2 regions of the Pseudoalteromonas sp. Z9A6 genome follow, and region 1 is predicted to be linked to the other one. Evidence: predicted binding sites of a transcription regulator. Region 1 holds the regulator's gene; the other holds the start of a gene.
The links. The regulator NrdR, encoded in region 1, represses ribonucleotide reductase genes. The targets are predictions, from matches to a motif close to AAACACNANATNTNGTGTTT.
Positions count from the first base shown of each region.

Region 2: a site for NrdR is predicted at 5,023-5,042, ahead of nrdA (class 1a ribonucleoside-diphosphate reductase subunit alpha). Genes of this name have one in related genera too.

Region 1 is NZ_WTKZ01000031.1:15,808-25,393, reverse strand. It holds gene thrA (bifunctional aspartate kinase/homoserine dehydrogenase I) at 1-1,187, shown strand, start outside; gene thrB (homoserine kinase) at 1,197-2,132, shown strand; gene thrC (threonine synthase) at 2,144-3,427, shown strand; gene glyA (serine hydroxymethyltransferase) at 3,697-4,953, shown strand; gene nrdR (transcriptional regulator NrdR) at 5,229-5,678, shown strand; gene ribD (bifunctional diaminohydroxyphosphoribosylaminopyrimidine deaminase/5-amino-6-(5-phosphoribosylamino)uracil reductase RibD) at 5,845-6,978, shown strand; gene GQR53_RS12450 (riboflavin synthase) at 6,995-7,648, shown strand; gene ribBA (bifunctional 3,4-dihydroxy-2-butanone-4-phosphate synthase/GTP cyclohydrolase II) at 7,678-8,790, shown strand; gene ribE (6,7-dimethyl-8-ribityllumazine synthase) at 8,891-9,355, shown strand; gene nusB (transcription antitermination factor NusB) at 9,371-9,586, shown strand, end outside.
Region 2 is NZ_WTKZ01000016.1:54,287-63,872, reverse strand. It holds gene serC (3-phosphoserine/phosphohydroxythreonine transaminase) at 1-328, opposite strand, end outside; gene gyrA (DNA topoisomerase (ATP-hydrolyzing) subunit A) at 487-3,186, opposite strand; gene ubiG (bifunctional 2-polyprenyl-6-hydroxyphenol methylase/3-demethylubiquinol 3-O-methyltransferase UbiG) at 3,363-4,073, shown strand; gene GQR53_RS08585 (HAD-IA family hydrolase) at 4,073-4,753, shown strand; gene nrdA (class 1a ribonucleoside-diphosphate reductase subunit alpha) at 5,162-7,444, shown strand; gene nrdB (class Ia ribonucleoside-diphosphate reductase subunit beta) at 7,510-8,640, shown strand; gene yfaE (class I ribonucleotide reductase maintenance protein YfaE) at 8,640-8,912, shown strand; gene pbpC (penicillin-binding protein 1C) at 8,992-9,586, opposite strand, start outside.

The sequences.
Region 1 (9,586 bases):
CACAAGCGCAAGTAAATATTGTGGCAATTGCACAGGATTCTACAGAAAGTGCTATTTCTGCGGTAATTGATGGTGAGTTATGTAATGACGCTGTAAAAATATGCCATGAAAACTTTTTCACGCATGTGCCGTCAATTGATGTGTTTTTACTAGGTTGTGGCTTAGTAGGGCAAGAGCTTATTAATCAGCTTGAACGTCAGCAAGCTTGGCTTGAAAAGCGTAATATTAAACTTAACTTGTATGGTGTTGCTAACTCTCGTCAATTACACCTTGATAACGAAGGCATCGCTTTTAGTGATTGGCAGCAAAAATTGGCCTTATCTGAGCAAGCATTTGATTTAAAATTAGTAGAGCAATTTGTTAAGCAAAACCACTTAGTGAATCCGGTATTAGTAGATTGTACATCTTCAGATGCACTTGCTGCGCAGTATGTAGACTTTTTAAATGCAGGCTTTCATGTGGTTGCAGCTAATAAAAAAGCGACAACAAGCTCATACACGTATTACCAAGATTTAATAGCTGCTACGCAAAAGAATAATCGTAAATTTTTATACGAAACTAACGTTGGTGCAGGCTTACCAGTAATCGATAACTTGCAGTCATTATTTGGTGCCGGTGATGAGTTACTAGAGTTTAGCGGTATTTTATCAGGCTCACTTTCGTATATGTTTGGCGCACTTCAAGATGGTTTATCACTTTCTGAGGCAACTATTAAAGCCAAAGAAAGCGGTTTTACTGAGCCAGATCCTCGTGATGATTTATCGGGTACCGATGTAGCACGTAAGTTACTGATCATTGCTCGCGAAGCCGGTATGAAATTGGAGCTAAGCGATATTGAAGTTGAGTCAGTATTACCACAAGGTTTTGCACAAGGTGATAGCGTTGATGAGTTTATGGCAAAACTACCAAGCCTAGATGCTGATTTTAATGACCGCATTCAAAGTGCTGCGAGCGAAGGTAAGGTACTTCGTTATGTAGGTACAATTAAAGGAGGTCACTGTAAAGTAGGTATTGAGGCTGTTGATGAAAAACATGCGCTTAATGTAATTCGCGATGGCGAAAACGCGCTTGCTATTTTAAGTCAATACTACCAGCCACGTCCGTTTGTTATTCGTGGTTATGGTGCAGGCTCTGAAGTAACAGCAGCGGGTGTATTTGCTGATATTTTAAAAACACTATCGCGCTAGGAGCTCGTTATGATTGAAGTATATGCTCCGGCGTCTATTGGTAATTTTGCAGTAGGTTTTGATGCACTTGGCGCAGCGCTTGCGCCAATTGATGGTAGTTTATTAGGCGATGTAGCCGTTGTAAGTGCAGCACCAAGTGACGAATTTATTTGTACTGGCGACTACGCTCACAAGTTACCAAGTGATGCGAATGAAAACTTAGCGTACCAGTGTTTAGTACATTTTAGAGCGCATGTTGCGCCTGATATGCCAAGCGTAAAGCTCGAGCTTAAAAAGAATTTACCAATTGGATCTGGACTTGGTTCTAGTGCATGCTCGGTCGTGGCTACCTTTGCTGCCCTTGATAAGTTTGCACAAACTAACTTAAGTCAGGTTGAGCTTATTGAGCTTATGGCTGACTTTGAAGCTGTAGTGAGCGGTGGTCGTCATTACGACAACATCACGCCATGCTATTTAGGTGGTTTGCAATTAACAGGTGATTTAATCCCTGATAAATCGATTGCACTTCCTGTTGATGAAAATTGGTACTACGTTGCTGCGTTCCCTGGTTTTTCACTCAACACTGCAAAAGCGCGCTCGGTTTTACCAAAAGAGTTGAGCATGCATGCAAGTGTTGAGTTTGCACAGCGTTTATCGGCATTTAGTAGCTTACTGTTGACTAATCGTTTTGACGATGCACTTAGCATAATGAAAGATGAAATAGCAGAACCTTACCGCGCACCGCTTATTAAAGGTTTTAGTGAAGCCAAAGCAAGCTTACCAGCGTTGGGCGCTGAAATAGTGAGTATTTCGGGCGCAGGACCAACGTTATTTACTGTGTGTAAAACACTGGAATCTGCACAGCAATGCGCGCAGTGGTTAGAGGCAAATTACATTAACGAGCAAGGCTTTTGCCACATTTGTAAATTAGATAACGACGGCACGCGTCAATTAACAGTTTTATAGGATAGGTAGTCATGCAATTACATAATTTAAAAGATAGCTCACAAAAAGTGTCGTTCGTTGAAGCCGTAAAAACAGGTTTAGGTCGTAATCAAGGTGTGTTTTTCCCTGAATCCCTTGCCCCACTGTCTGATGTTGATACATTGCTTGATATGGACTTTGTTACACGCAGTGGCAAAATATTATCTCACCTAATTGGTGATGAGCTGCCAAGCGACACTGTGGCACAAATGGTTAAAAATGCATTTAACTTTCCAGTTAAGCTGGTAGAAGTTGAAGAGAATACATACTGCTTAGAGTTGTTTCATGGTCCTACGCTTGCGTTTAAAGACTTTGGTGGTCGCTTTATGGCTGAGTGTTTAGCGCAATTTAATAAAGATGAAAAAGTAACTATTTTAACCGCAACATCGGGCGATACTGGTGCAGCCGTTGCACATGCTTTTTATAACAAGCCGAATATCGATGTTGTCATCTTATATCCTAAAGGCAAAATTTCACTTGCTCAGCAAAAGCTATTTACTACGTTAGGTAACAATATTCATTGTTACGCAGTTGATGGCAGTTTTGATGATTGCCAAGAGTTGGTTAAAAATGCCTTTTTAGATGAAGAAGTTAAATCAACACTTGGGCTTAATTCTGCTAATTCAATTAATATTAGCCGTTTAGTTGCTCAGGTTTGTTATTACTTTGAGGCCATTGCACAACTACCAAAAGAAAAACGCGCAACAGCGCATATATCAGTGCCAAGTGGCAACTTTGGTAATGTATGTGCTGCAATGATTGGTGCGGTTATTGGCTTACCTGTAGGTAAATTAAGTGCAACAACCAACCAAAATGATACTGTGCCGCGCTTTATGCTTGATAAAACCTGGACGCCAAACGCAACACTTGAGTCGCTTTCAAATGCAATGGATGTAAGTAAGCCAAACAACTGGCCGCGTGTGCAAACAATGTTAGATAATAACTGGTTTAGCTACGATAACTTTTATTCAACTAGCGTAAACGAGGAAGACACGCAATTGGTGATGAAAAAAATTCAACAAACGGGTTATGTTGCAGAGCCCCACACTGCTATTGCGTACCAAGGTCTTGTTGAAAATCGAGCGCCTGGTGCTGCGGGTATCTTTTTAGCAACCGCTCATCCTGCTAAGTTTAAAGAAAGCGTAGAGGGTATTTTAAATATTGAATTAGGTATGCCAAAACCACTTAGCGACGCACTAGCAAAACCATGCCTAGCAAGCGATATAAAGGCCGATTACGACGCATTACGTACAGAAATACTTGCTAAACTTGGCTAAGTTAATTAATTCAAAAAGGCGGTTAAGCCGCCTTTTTTTATAACTTTAGGCTATTAAATCTAGTGAATTGCATTTACTAATTAAATGTAGGAAATAGCATTCATTTAAAATCGTTATGGTTTTATAAGAAAATATCATCTTAAAAAGTCTGTGAAATAGTTTCAATCCCTGTTTAAATATCCTCAACTTAAGAGCGTAGGCAAAGAGTCGTTTAAAGCGTACAATAAAGCCTCTAAAAAACACCATACACGTTGCCCTAGGAGACCCCAATGTTAGAACGTAGCATGAATATTTCGGATTTTGATCCAGAGTTATTTGACGCGATAAACAAAGAAACTGCTCGCCAAGAAGAGCACATTGAACTAATCGCTTCAGAAAACTACTGTAGCCCACGCGTACTAGAAGCGCAGGGTTCACAGCTTACAAATAAATACGCAGAAGGTTACCCTGGCAAACGTTATTATGGCGGTTGTGAGCACGTTGATGTTGTTGAGCAATTAGCAATTGACCGTGCTAACGAGTTATTTGGTTCTGACTACGCAAACGTACAACCACATGCTGGTTCGCAAGCTAATGCTGCTGTTTTTCTAGCGCTATTAGAAGCAGGCGACACTGTACTTGGTATGAGCTTAGCTCATGGTGGTCACTTAACTCACGGATCACACGTAAGCTTCTCTGGTAAGCTTTACAATGCAATTCAATACGGACTAGATGAAACAACGGGCGAAATTGATTACGCACAGGTTGAAGCACTAGCACTTGAGCATAAACCAAAAATGATTATTGGTGGTTTCTCAGCGTACTCAGGTATTGTTGATTGGGCTAAATTCCGTGAAATTGCTGACAAAGTAGGTGCTTACCTGTTTGTTGATATGGCTCACGTTGCAGGTTTAATTGCGGCAGGCGTTTACCCAAGCCCAGTTCCTCATGCACATGTTGTAACTACAACTACGCATAAAACACTTGCTGGTCCTCGTGGTGGTTTAATTATCTCTGCATGTGGCGACGAAGCAATCTATAAAAAGCTTAACAGCGCAGTTTTCCCTGGTGGCCAAGGTGGTCCTTTATGTCATGTTATTGCAGCAAAAGCCGTGGCATTTAAAGAAGCGCTTCAACCAGAATTTAAAGTATACCAAACACAAGTTGTTAAAAACGCAAAAGCAATGGTTGCTGTAATGCAAGAGCGCGGCTACAAAATCGTATCTGACAAAACTGAAAACCACTTATTCCTACTCGATTTAATCGATAAAGATATCACTGGTAAAGATGCAGATGCAGCCCTTGGTAACGCTAACATCACAGTTAACAAAAACTCAGTGCCAAACGATCCACGTTCTCCGTTTGTAACATCTGGTTTGCGTATTGGTTCTCCTGCAATCACTCGTCGTGGTTTCAAAGAAGAAGAATCAAAAGAGCTTGCTGGCTGGATTTGTGACGTACTAGATAACATCACTGATGAATCTGTACAGGCGCAAGTTAAAGAAAAAGTAAAAGCAATTTGTGCAAAATTACCTGTTTACGCTTAATTGCATAAGCAACAGTAATTAACAGCACAACAGTTAGGGAGCTGTTTATCTTTTGAGATTAAATTTGCGCTGTTTTTGAAGTGGCTCTAAAAGTAGTTTTTGCTTTGTGGCTGGGTTTTGACTCAGTTTATTCGATTATAAATCGCACAGTGCAATTAAATTGGCTCTAGATAAAACAAATTTAAATCCTGAAAGAGCAACAGACCTTAATTTTTGCTAAGATAAAAGACCGCTATTTAGCGGTCTTTTTTGTTTTAAAACGGAAGTAGCGAGCTATGCATTGTCCATTTTGTACCGCAAAAGATACTAAAGTTATTGACTCACGCCTTGTTGGTGGAGGCCATCAAGTTCGCAGGCGCCGTGAGTGCAACGACTGCCATGAGCGCTTTACTACATTTGAAGGCGCTGAACTGGTTATGCCTCGTGTTATTAAACAAGACGGCAGCCGCGAACCATTTAACGAAGATAAATTATTAAATGGCTTAAATCGCGCACTCGAAAAACGCCCAGTGAGCACAGAGCAAGTAGACGAAGTAGTGAATATAATAAAATCGCAGTTGCGTGCTACAGGCGAGCGAGAAATTTCAAGCCATTTGGTTGGTGAATGCATTATGGAAGCCCTCAAAAAGCTCGATAAAGTAGCGTATGTAAGATTTGCCTCTGTTTATCGCTCGTTTGAAGATATACGCGAATTTGGCGAAGAAATTGCCCGCTTAGGGGAGTAATACCAATTTTATTAAAAATATGATCATTCTATCGCATTAAATAGCGCACTCACTGCGTTAAAAATTATTCATATAGAACAACTATATGTCATAATTTTCGCCTTGTTATTGCGCTATTTTCTTAGCGCTATAATGGACCACTTATTTAACGCAATTGGTATAATAAATGCTTAACCAAATTACTTTTACTGAACATGATGAAATGTATATGGCACGCGCCATAGAACTTGCCAAAAAAGGTCGGTTTACTACCACACCTAACCCTAATGTTGGCTGTGTCTTAGTTAAAAATAATCAAATAATTGGCGAGGGTTTTCATCAATTAGCAGGTCAAGGCCATGCTGAAGTAAATGCACTGGCTGTCGCTGGAAAAAATGCACAAGGTGCAACGGCTTATGTAACGCTTGAACCGTGTAGTCATTATGGCCGTACGCCACCGTGCGCCGAAGGCTTAAAAGCTGCCGGTGTGGTAAAAGTAATTGCTGCTATGGTTGATACAAATCCACAAGTTGCTGGCAAAGGCCTTAAAATACTGAGCGACGCGGGTATTGACGTTGCTTACGGGTTACTCGAATCACAAGCTCGCGCACTTAACGTTGGCTTTTTTAAGCGTATGGAGCAAGGCTTACCTTATGTGATTTGCAAAATGGCAGCGAGTATTGATGGTAAAACGGCACTTAAAAATGGGCAAAGTAAGTGGATCACAAGTCCTGCTGCTCGACAAGACGTACAATTACACCGAGCGAAAAGCTGCGCTATTTTAACCGGTGCCGATACAGTGTTAGTAGACGATGCTAAACTTAATGTGCGACTAAGTGAGCTGCCTTGTACACTGCCTACTGATTTGCCGCTTCGCCAGCCCGTGCGTGTTATAATTGACTCTCAAAACCGTTTAACACCGGACCTTGCTTTATTTGAAATCCAAAGTGATGTAATAATATTTACGACTAAGGTTGATAAATCATTGCAATGGCCGCATTTTGTAAAGCATATTGAAGTCAGTGAAAGTAACGGTAAAGTTGATTTACAAGCCGTTTTAGAAAAACTTGGGCAGCTACAGTTTAATAATGTTTGGCTTGAAGCTGGCGCAACACTTGCTGGTAAAATGACAGAGCTTAATTTAGTTGACGAGTTTGTTTTTTATTTAGCGCCTAAACTAATGGGCCATGATGCAAAAAGTTTAGTTAATTTTCCTGAATTGACGAGTATGCAAAACACCGTTGATTTAACATTTAATGAATGTGCGCGCATTGGTGACGATTTACGTATCACCGCGTCAAAACTCATTAAAATCACTTAATAAAAAGAGTAGTGCTATGTTTACTGGGATAATAGAAGCCACAGGAAAAATTGCTTTATTACAAAAAAAACAAGGCGACTTAGCCATTCGTATCCAAAGTGCTGATCTTGATATGACAGACGTAAAGTTAGGTGACAGCATTGCAACTAATGGTGTTTGCTTAACTGTAGTTGATAAACATATTGATGGTTTTAGTGCGGATTTATCTAATGAGACGATTAGTTTGACCGGTTTTGCTCACTATGCTTTAGGACAAACGGTGAATCTTGAAAAAGCCATGCAACCTGTTTCTCGTTTAGGCGGTCATTTAGTATCTGGCCATGTTGATGGTATCGCAACAATTACAAGTATTACTGCAAACGCCAGAGCAACAGAATATTGGCTTACAACTGACGAAAATTTAATGAAATACATTCCGTACAAAGGTTCGGTATGTATTGATGGTATAAGCCTGACAGTAAACGCTGTAGAGGGCAATAAATTCAAATTAACAATTGTCCCACACACGAGTGAGCAAACCACAATTGCTCATTTTAAAGTAGGTACCCAAGTTAATTTAGAAGTCGATCAAATTGCACGTTATTTAGAGCGCCTTATAAAGGGTGCAGAGCAACCAACTGGCTCTGATATTTCGATGAGCTTACTCGCTAAAGCGGGTTTTATTAAATAACGAAACTGACAACTTACACGAGCAAATTTATGAATTTACACAGTGCGCAAGAAATCATCGACGATATTAAAGCCGGTAAAATGGTTATTTTAATGGATGATGAAGATAGAGAAAATGAAGGCGATTTAATAATAGCTGCTGAGCACATTAGCGCAGAAGCGATTAATTTCATGGCTACCCATGGCCGTGGTTTAATTTGTTTAACCATGACGCAAGAGCGTTGCGAGCAACTTGATTTACCGTTAATGGTTAAAAACAATGGTGCAGCATTTTCGACTAACTTTACAATGTCGATAGAAGCATCAAAAGGTGTTACAACCGGTATTTCAGCAGCAGATAGAGCGCGTACAGTGCAAGCGGCTATAGCTAAAGGCGCAGTCCCAAGTGATATTGTTCAGCCGGGACATATTTTTCCTATTATGGCGCAACCTGGTGGCGTATTAACTCGCGCAGGACACACTGAAGCTGGCTGTGATTTAGCGCGTTTAGCTGGACTTGAAGCATCATCTGTTATTGTTGAAATACTTAATGCTGACGGCACTATGGCACGTCGCCCTGATTTAGAAGTTTTTGCGAAAGAGCACGATATTAAAATTGGCACCATTGCTGATTTAATCGAATACCGCAACTTAAACGAAACAACAATTGAGCAAGTAGCAAAATGTAAGTTACCAACTGTTCATGGTGAATTTGATTTAGTTACTTACAAAGACACAATTGATGGCCAATTACATTACGTATTGCTCAAAGGCGATATAAAAGATCAAGAGCCGACAAATGTACGTGTACATTTGCAAAGTACCTTTAACGATATTCTACTTTCAGACAGAAGTGCTGACCGTAGCTGGGGTCTTTCTGAAGCAATGGCCTACATTGCTAAAAATGAAGGTGCTTTAGTTATTTTAGGTAAGCAAGAAAGCACTGAAGAGCTAGAGGCAACTGTGAAAGCATTTGCAGCAGCTGATGCTGGCGAAAGCGTTACGCCACGCAAATTCAAAGGTACATCTCGTACTGTTGGCGTAGGTTCGCAAATACTTGCCGATCTTGGAATTAAACAAATGCGATTAATGAGTCGCCCCAAAAAGTACCATGCACTTTCGGGCTTTCATTTAGAAGTTGTTGATTACGTTGAGCCACAATAAGCATCACGCTTAAACTAGGCTATTATTTTATTTTTATGGTATGATGCGCAGCAATTTTTGCGCAATCGCAACCGCTTGAACTTATTTTTAGGGTTATCAAATGAAAATTATTGAAGGTAATAAGTACGCTCCAGGCAAAAAATTTGCCATTGTCATTTCTCGTTTTAATGACTTTATTGGTAGCAGCCTCCTTGCAGGTGCTGTTGATGAGCTAAAACGCACAGGTGGCGTATCAGATGACGACATTACCGTTATTTATGTGCCAGGCGCGGTAGAATTACCTTTAGCGGCTAAACGCGTTGCGGCAAAAAAAGAGTATGATGCAATCATCGCATTAGGCGTAGTGATCAGAGGTGGTACACCACACTTTGACCTAGTTGCTGGCGAATCAAACAAAGGTCTTGCGCAAGTATCACTTGAGTATGATATCCCGGTTGCATTTGGCGTATTAACCACAGAAAGCATTGAACAAGCAATTGAGCGTGCTGGCACCAAAATGGGCAATAAAGGCGGCGAAGCTGCTTTAGGCGCGCTTGAAATGGTTAATGTGTTAGATAAAATTTAAGTTTAAGGAATTTTTGTGAAACCAGCAGCAAGACGTAAAGCACGTATCTTAGCACTCCAAGCCGTTTATTCTTGGCAAATAAGTGGCAATTTAATTGCCGATATCGAACAACAAATGTTGATCGAAACAGACGTTACTAAAATTGATGTTGAATACTTTAAAGATCTAGCGACGGGTGTTGCTGTAAATTACAAGCAACTAGACGAAGCTGTATCACCACATTTAACACGT
Region 2 (9,586 bases), on a different contig from region 1:
TGGCCTCGTCTGTTGCACTTTTTGACCACACGCCGTTTTCGCAATAAACCGCAACTTTGCCTTCTTGGTGTAAATTTAATGGCACAGCACTAAACTGACCACGGCCACCACCATGCATAAACAGCACTTCAAATTCATCACTGATATTCATTAGGCGACGAAGGCTGGCTTCACATTTAGCTGTAAGGGCTAAAAACTCTTTGCTACGATGGCTTATTTCCATCACAGACACACCTAAATCTTGCCAATCTAGAAACTCTTTTTGTGCTTTTTTCATAACCGCTTGCGGAAGCATAGCTGGCCCCGCACAAAAATTATATTTACTCATTACCTTTGCCTCATTCCAGTAATTTAACTACTAAGCATGAACGCTCAATACCCACCCACTAAACCTTTGAGTTTTAATGAATGAATATAACTTCACACCCTATTAATTTTTTTCAACAACATTAAAAAAAGCGGCCAAGGCCGCTTTTTCAATATCAATTATTCTGAAGGAGGATTATCATCCGCTACTTCATCAATAACCGTATCTACAGTTTCAACGTCTTCAATATCAATCAAGTCACTTTCTGTAACTTCAATCTCTTCTATACGTTGTAAACCAACTACTTGCTCTTCGTCAATAGTTCTGATCAAAATAACACCTTGGGTGTTACGTCCAACCGTAGAAACTTCATTAACGCGAGTACGTACTAAGGTACCACGATTTGAAATAATCATGATTTCGTCGTTATCATCAACTTGTACAGCGCCAACAACAGCACCGTTACGCTCACTCACCTTGATAGATACAACACCCTGTGTTGCACGGCTCTTAGATGGGTAATCTTCAAGTTGTGTACGCTTACCGTAACCATTTTCAGTTACCGTTAAAATAGCACCGTCAGTTTTTGGTACAATTAACGATACTACGCGTTGATCATCGGCCATTTTAATACCACGAACACCTGTAGCAGTACGACCCATTGGGCGAACACCTTTGAAACGAATCTCAGGGTTACCTTCTTCGTCTAATACTGGGTTACCGTTTTCATCAACAACTGTTGTTTCTTCAGCTTCTTTAAAGCGTACAACTTTACCTGCATCAGTGAACAACATAATTTCGTTGCTACCATCGGTAATATCAACCCCAATCAGGCTATCGCCATCATTTAAGTTAACAGCAATAATACCGCTTGCACGTTGACGACTGTAAGCCGTTAATGGTGTTTTCTTAACTGTACCAAATGCTGTTGCCATAAAGATGTATTTATCTTCTGCGTACTCGCGTACTGGCAATATAGCAGTAATACGTTCATCAGCTTCAAGTGGTAACAAGTTAACAATTGGCTTACCGCGCGCTGCACGACTCGCTAGTGGTAACTGATACACTTTAAGCCAATATAAACGACCGGCCGTAGAGAAACACAATATAGTATCGTGTGTATTTGCAACTAATAGACGCTCGATGAAATCTTCATCTTTCATCTTCGTTGCTGACTTACCTTTACCACCACGACGCTGTGCTTCGTAATCAGACAATGCCTGATACTTCACATAACCTTCGTGAGAAAGCGTTACTACTACGTTTTCTTCAGTAATTAAGTCTTCAAGGCTGATATCGTGAGCAGCTGCATTAATTTCAGTGCGACGCTCATCACCATATTGCTCTTTAATTTCAACTAGCTCGTCACGAATAACTTCCATTAAACGCTCAGGAGTTGCCAAAATATAAAGTAGTTCAGCAATTAGTTCTAATAACGCTTGGTATTCGGTCAAGATTTTTTCGTGTTCAAGACCTGTTAGCTTATGTAAACGCAAATCAAGAATTGCTTGAGCTTGTTGCTCAGAGATATAATATTGACCATCGCGAATACCAAGTTCGCTCGCTAACCAATCTGGACGAGCAACATTGTCTTCTCCTGCTTTTTCAAGCATACCTTGTACATTACCTAATTCCCACGGACGCGCTGTTAAAGCAATTTTAGCTTCAGCAGGTGTAGGGGATTTACGAATAAGTTCGATAATTGGGTCAATGTTTGCAAGCGCAATCGCTAAGCCTTCAAGCGTGTGTGCACGGTCACGGGCTTTACGTAAATCAAATACTGTACGACGAGTTACTACTTCACGACGGTGAATAATAAACTCTTCTAACATTTCTTTTAAATTGAAACATTTAGGTTGGTTATTAATTAGCGCAACCATATTCATACCAAACACAGTTTGTAACTGAGTTTGTGAATACAAGTTGTTTAAAATAACTTCGCCTACGTCACCACGTTTGATCTCGATAACGATACGCATACCGTCTTTATCAGATTCATCACGTAATGCGCTAATGCCTTCAATTTTCTTATCTTTGACAAGCTCAGCTATTTTTTCAATTAAGCGTGCTTTATTCACCTGATAAGGAATTTCGTGAACGATGATTGTTTCGCGACCTGTTTTTTCATCGGTTTCGATGTCGGCGCGTGCACGCATGTACACTTTACCACGGCCAGTTAAGTAGGCTTGTTCAATACCTTTCTTACCGTTGATAATTGCAGCCGTTGGGAAATCAGGACCAGGGATATAATCCATTAACTCTAAAATAGTTAAATCAGGATTTTGAATAAGTGCCAAACAACCATTTACAACTTCAGTTAAGTTATGTGGTGGTATATTTGTAGCCATACCTACTGCAATACCTGACGAACCATTCACTAATAAATTAGGAATTTTCGTTGGTAAAACATCAGGGATGAACTCAGTGCCATCGTAGTTAGGAACGAAATCAACCGTTTCTTTTTCAAGATCGGCTAATAACTCATGCGACATTTTTGCCATACGTACTTCTGTATAACGCATTGCCGCTGCTGAATCACCATCAACCGAACCGAAGTTACCTTGGCCATCTACTAGCATATAACGCAGTGAGAATGGCTGAGCCATACGAACTATCGTGTCATAAACTGCACTGTCGCCGTGTGGGTGGTATTTACCGATTACGTCACCGACCACACGGGCCGATTTTTTGTAAGGCTTGTTCCAGTCATTACTAAGCTCGTTCATTGCAAACAAAACGCGGCGATGAACAGGTTTTAAGCCGTCACGTACGTCTGGTAATGCACGTCCTACTATTACGCTCATTGCGTAATCTAAGTAAGAGTTTTTTAACTCGTCTTCAATATTGACTGGCAGAATTTCATTGGCGAGATCAGTCATTTGATATCACATTCCTTCAGTATCAGCTCTCAACAACCCGGTATTGGGTATTAAGAGTATTGTTATTATTTCTAACAGACATGCTATCACAATTAATTTTAATTTACAGGCGCAAAACTTTGCGATTTATCAATTTAGCCCTATATAATGGCCTCAGATTGACGAGGAAGTATTTTATGACCGAACATCAAAATGTAGATCACGCAGAAATAGCAAAATTTGAAGCCATCGCCGAGCGTTGGTGGGACCTAGACGGAGAATTCAAACCTCTTCACGAAATTAACCCGTTACGTTTAGACTTTATAGCAAACAAAACGCAAGGCTTATTCGATAAAGAAACACTCGATGTTGGCTGTGGTGGCGGTATTTTAAGCCAAAGCATGGCGCGTATGGGTGCAAAAGTAACTGGCATCGACATGGGGCAAGAGCCTTTAACTGTTGCTAAGTTGCACAGTTTAGAAACTGGCGTAAATGTAGATTATATAAAAGTGCCTGCAGAAGAGTTTGCATCGCAACACCCAGAGCGCTTTGATGTAATAACCTGTATGGAAATGCTTGAACACGTTCCCGACCCAGCATCTATCATTCATGCTGTAGCTGCACTAGCCAAACCAGGCGCGCATGTGTTTTTTTCAACCCTGAACAAAACACCTAAGGCATATTTATACGCCATTGTTGGCGCTGAAAAACTTTTAAAAATGGTGCCTGAAGGTACACACGACCATAAAAAGTTTATAAAACCTGCGCAGCTCATTGCATGGGCAGAGCAAGCGGGTTTAAAAGTTCGTGCAAGTACAGGCCTTTCTTATAATCCACTATCAAAGCAATATACGCTCAATAGTGACGTTAGCGTAAATTACATACTGTACTTTGAGAAGTTAGCTTAATGGCTAACTCTCAAGCCCCCCTCCCCCTTATTGAGTACGATGCATTTTTATTTGATTTAGACGGCACTCTACTCGACACCGCTGATGATTTAGGTGTCGCTTTAAACGCAGTGCTTATTAGCAATAAAATAGAGCCAGTTAGTAGTGATGTATACCGCCCTGCGGCATCTAACGGCGCAGGCGCATTATTAGAGGCTGGTTTTAAAGAGTTATGGGACACACAACCTCAAAGCGAACTTATCAAGCAATTAGTCGACGAATACGCTGCAAACATAGCAAATCACACACGTTGCTTCAGCGGAGTTGAATCGTTACTTATTGCCCTTGATCAGAAAAAGATCAAATGGGGGATCATGACTAACAAACCGGGGTTTTTAACCGATCCTTTAGTGGCAACTATGCCCGCATTAAAAAATGCCAGTGTAGTAATAAGTGGCGACACCTTAGCAGAGGCCAAACCGTCACCTCTCCCATTACTACATTGTGCAAAATTAATGGGAGTTAAGCCTAACCGCTGTTTGTACATTGGTGATGCACAGCGAGACATACAAGCAGGCAAAGCCGCAGGTATGCGCACAGCAACGGCACTTTGGGGCTACATACCAAATATTGATGAAGCCAACAGCTGGAATGCTGATTTTAACTGGCAAAGCCCAATTGATGGTTTTAACCATATATAGTGCCATGTTAATTAATAAACACTATATATTGTGATTGTGTTAGTTTTTACACAAAGCTTGCTGATAAAAAAAGCAGTCAAAATTTATTTTTAAAATGCGTAAATTTAGCAGATCATTAGTTGATTTTTGCATATTTCAACTTAAATGATTGTTCGAAGGTGAGTGTCTACTAACACAAATACGTTATCCCGAAGTTATCCACAAATAGGGGCAATTATGTCCCTTGCAAAACAACTCAGACCACACTATCTTGTGATCTCTAAATTGAACAACACCAGATATTGTGGCCAAATGTTATTCAATTAAATTCGCAAATATGGCGAAACTTATAATAAATGAGTATATACCTTGCCTCGGCGAGGTATAAAGCATTGGTCAAAATACATAATTCCCAAGGAATACAGGCAAATGAACCAACAGTTATCTGTAAGCAAACGTGACGGGCGTAAAGAGCCTCTTGATCTGGATAAGATCCATCGCGTTATTGAGTGGGCCGCCGAAGGTTTAAACAACGTTTCGGTTTCGCAAGTTGAATTAAAGTCGCACATTCAGTTTTACGACGGTATTCGTACTAAAGACATTCACGAAACCATCATCAAAGCAGCAGCGGATCAGATTTCAAAAGAATCGCCTGATTACCAATACTTAGCTGCACGTTTAGCTGTATTCCATTTACGTAAAAAAGCGTACGGTCAATTTGAGCCACCACGTTTATTTGACCACGTAACAAAAATGGTTGGCGATAAACGCTATGATGCTCATTTACTAGTAGATTACACAGAGCAAGAGTTAGATGAGCTTGATGCATACCTTGATCATTCTCGCGATCTTAACTTTAGCTACGCTGCTGTAAAGCAACTTGAAGGTAAGTATCTCGTTCAAAACCGTGTATCGGGTGAAATATACGAAAGTGCACAGTTTTTATATATTTTAGTTGCGGCAAGCTTATTTTCAGATTACCCACGTGAAACACGTACTGATTACATTAAACGTTTTTACGATGCAGTATCTTTATTTAAAATATCTCTACCAACGCCAATTATGTCGGGTGTACGTACGCCTACTCGCCAATTTAGCTCGTGTGTATTAATTGAATGTGGCGACAGCCTTGATTCAATCAATGCAACGTCGTCAGCTATTGTTAAATACGTTTCACAACGTGCGGGAATTGGTATTAATGCAGGTAGAATACGTGCGCTAGGTAGCCATATTCGTAACGGCGAAGCGTATCACACAGGTTGTATCCCTTTTTATAAGCACTTTCAAACAGCGGTTAAAAGTTGTTCACAAGGTGGTGTACGTGGCGGCGCAGCAACATTATTCTACCCGCTTTGGCATTTAGAAGTAGAGAACCTACTTGTACTTAAAAATAACCGTGGTGTAGATGACAACCGCGTTCGCCACCTAGATTACGGCGTACAGTTTAATAAATTAATGTACTCTCGTTTAATTAAAGATGATTACATTACATTATTTAGCCCATCAGATGTGCCTGGCCTTTATGATGCATTTTTTGAAGACCAAGCTGAGTTTGACGCACTTTACGTTAAATACGAACAAGACGAGTCTATTCGTAAAAAACGCATTAAAGCCATTGAGCTTTTCTCTATGTTTGCGCAAGAGCGTGCAAGTACTGGTCGTATTTATTTACAAAATGTGGATCACTGTAATACACACAGCCCATTTATTTCTAAAGTTGCGCCAATTCGCCAATCTAACTTATGTTTAGAAATTGCATTGCCAACTAAGCCACTTAATAACGTGAATGACGAAGAAGGCGAAATTGCCCTTTGTACACTTTCTGCGTTTAACCTAGGTGCAATAGAGTCACTTGATGAGCTTGAAGAGCTAGCTGAACTTGCAGTACGCGCACTTGATAACTTACTTGATTTCCAAGACTACCCTGTACCGGCTGCTAAAAATGCAACTATGGGTCGTCGTACACTAGGAATAGGCGTAATTAACTACGCATACTACCTAGCTAAAAACGGTAAGCGTTATTCTGATGGCAGCGCTAATGCATTAACACATAAAACCTTTGAAGCTATTCAATATTACTTAATGAAAGCATCAAACGAGCTTGCTAAAGAGCGTGGCGCGTGTCCTAAGTTTAACGAAACAACGTATTCACAAGGTATTATGCCAACAGATACGTACAAACGTGATTTAGATAAAATTTGTGATGAGCCACTTCATCTTGATTGGGATACACTACGTGCAAGTATTAAAGAGCACGGTATGCGTAACTCAACACTAAGTGCATTAATGCCATCAGAAACATCGTCGCAAATCTCTAACGCAACTAACGGTATTGAGCCACCACGTGGACATATTAGCGTTAAAGCAAGTAAAGACGGTATTTTAAAACAAGTTGTTCCTGAGTATGAGCGTTTAAAAGATCAGTACGAGCTACTATGGGACATTCCATCAAACGATGGTTATTTACAGCTTGTTGGCATAATGCAAAAATTTGTTGACCAAACAATTTCTGCAAATACAAATTATGATCCAAACAAGTTCGAAGGCGGTAAAGTACCTATGCAAGTCTTATTAAAAGACTTACTAAGCGCGTACAAACTAGGTGTTAAAACCTTGTATTACCACAATACTCGCGATGGCGCCTCAGATTCACAAGAAGATGCTCCAGAAGTGGAAGATGACGATTGTGAAGGCGGCGCGTGTAAAATATAACTGCTGATTTTTATTTTAAGCGGGCATTTAGCCCGCTTTTTCTGATAGTTTTTTGAGTGATAAACATGTCTTATACTACTTTTAGCCGAAACCATAATAACCAAATGCAAGAGCCAATGTTTTTTGGCCAAACTGTAAACGTATCTCGTTACGACCAACAAAAATACCCAATTTTTGAAAAGTTAATTGAAAAGCAACTGTCTTTCTTTTGGCGTCCTGAGGAAGTAGATGTAAGTAAAGACCGTTTAGACTTTCAAGCATTACCAGATCACGAAAAGCATATATTTTTAAGCAACTTAAAATACCAAACACTGCTTGATAGTGTACAAGGTCGTTCGCCAAACGTGGCTCTACTTCCAATTGTATCGCTACCAGAGCTTGAAACATGGATAGAAACGTGGGCGTTCAGTGAAACAATTCACAGCCGTTCATACACGCATATTATCCGTAACGTAACACAAGCACCTGAGCTTATTTTTGATGACATTGTTAGCAACGATAAAATTAGCGAACGTGCTGATGCCGTAACTAAATACTACGATGACTTAATTAACTCTGTATCGCTTTACAACTTATACGGTGAAGGCAAACACGAGATTAACGGTAAAACAGTTATCATTAATTTATTTGAGCTTAAAAAGAAACTTTACCTGGCTATGATGTCGGTAAATATTCTTGAAGCGATTCGCTTTTACGTAAGCTTTGCATGTTCGTTTGCATTTGCTGAGCGCGAGCTAATGGAAGGTAACGCTAAAATCATCAAGCTAATTGCACGCGATGAAGCACTTCACCTTTCTGGTACTCAGCATATTTTAAACATTATGCAAGACGGTAAGGACGATCCAGAAATGGCGATTGTTGCTGCCCAGTGCCGCGACGAAGCAATTAAAATGTTTGTTGATGCTGCAGAGCAAGAAAAAGAGTGGGCCGAATACTTATTTAAAGATGGTTCGATGATTGGCTTGAATAAACATATTTTATGTCAGTACGTTGAATACATTACCAATGCACGTATGACTGCAATTGGTTTGCCAGCACAGTTTGAAAATAACAGTAACCCTATCCCGTGGATAAACTCGTGGTTAGTGTCTGATAACGTGCAAGTAGCACCACAAGAAGCAGAAATAAGCTCATACCTTGTTGGTCAAATAGACTCTCAAGTTGATGCATCAGAATTTGGTGATTTTGATTTATAATGAGTGACAAGTCTACTGCAAGCATAACGCTTGCAGAAAACAGCCAGTGTATAGAATTTACCGCAGGCTGCCCTTCTCTTTTACAGTGCTTAGAGTCCATGAAAATAGACGTCGCATTCCAATGCCGTGAAGGTTACTGCGGCGCTTGTAGAGCAACGTTAGTGTCAGGTAGTGTTGAATATAACGAAGAGCCACTTGCGTTTGTGCGCGAAGGCGAAATACTCCTGTGCTGCTGTAAACCCAATGGCAATGTAAGTATTAATTTAAAGTAGTCTAAACGCTAAATACAGTTTATAAACGCCAATCTAATTGTTTAATACCCGATAACTAGCTCTTTAGCTTATTTACGTATCACTGAACGAGCTTTACACGCATTGAAACTGATGCGCTACGCCCTAAATTATCAACCACTCTTACGTCAAATTCGCCTACTTGCGGGTGCCAGAAAAAAGGCGTATCTCGCTCTACTTTACCAACAAAGCTGTTATCTACAAACCAATATAAAATACGTGAATCTGTATCTGTGATTGCACTAAAAGGCAGGCCTTCTTTTTTCAATTTACTGGCTCTTATCGTGTAGCTAATTAAATTACTCGGGGATGTAATACTCGGTGCTGAGCCACGTGTACTCGTGTCATTAATTAAGCATGAATCTAAATAAGGTGGAGGCTGGCGTTTAACAATACCTGCTTGTTTAAATAATCTGACTAAGTCAGATGGCCAAAATTCATAAACTGCCTTTGTAGTTGTAGATTCAACATACTGACAAGCACGTAATCCCGATACTTTATCAATATAAATTTCACGATGTACATCGGACACTTTAATTGGCGACTTACCTGGAATAAAAAGCCCTTTTTCTGTTTTAGGGCAATGCACATTAGGTAAATCACCTGTTGTTGAACAAATATCTACTTCTGTAATATTTAAACTACCTGGTTTTATA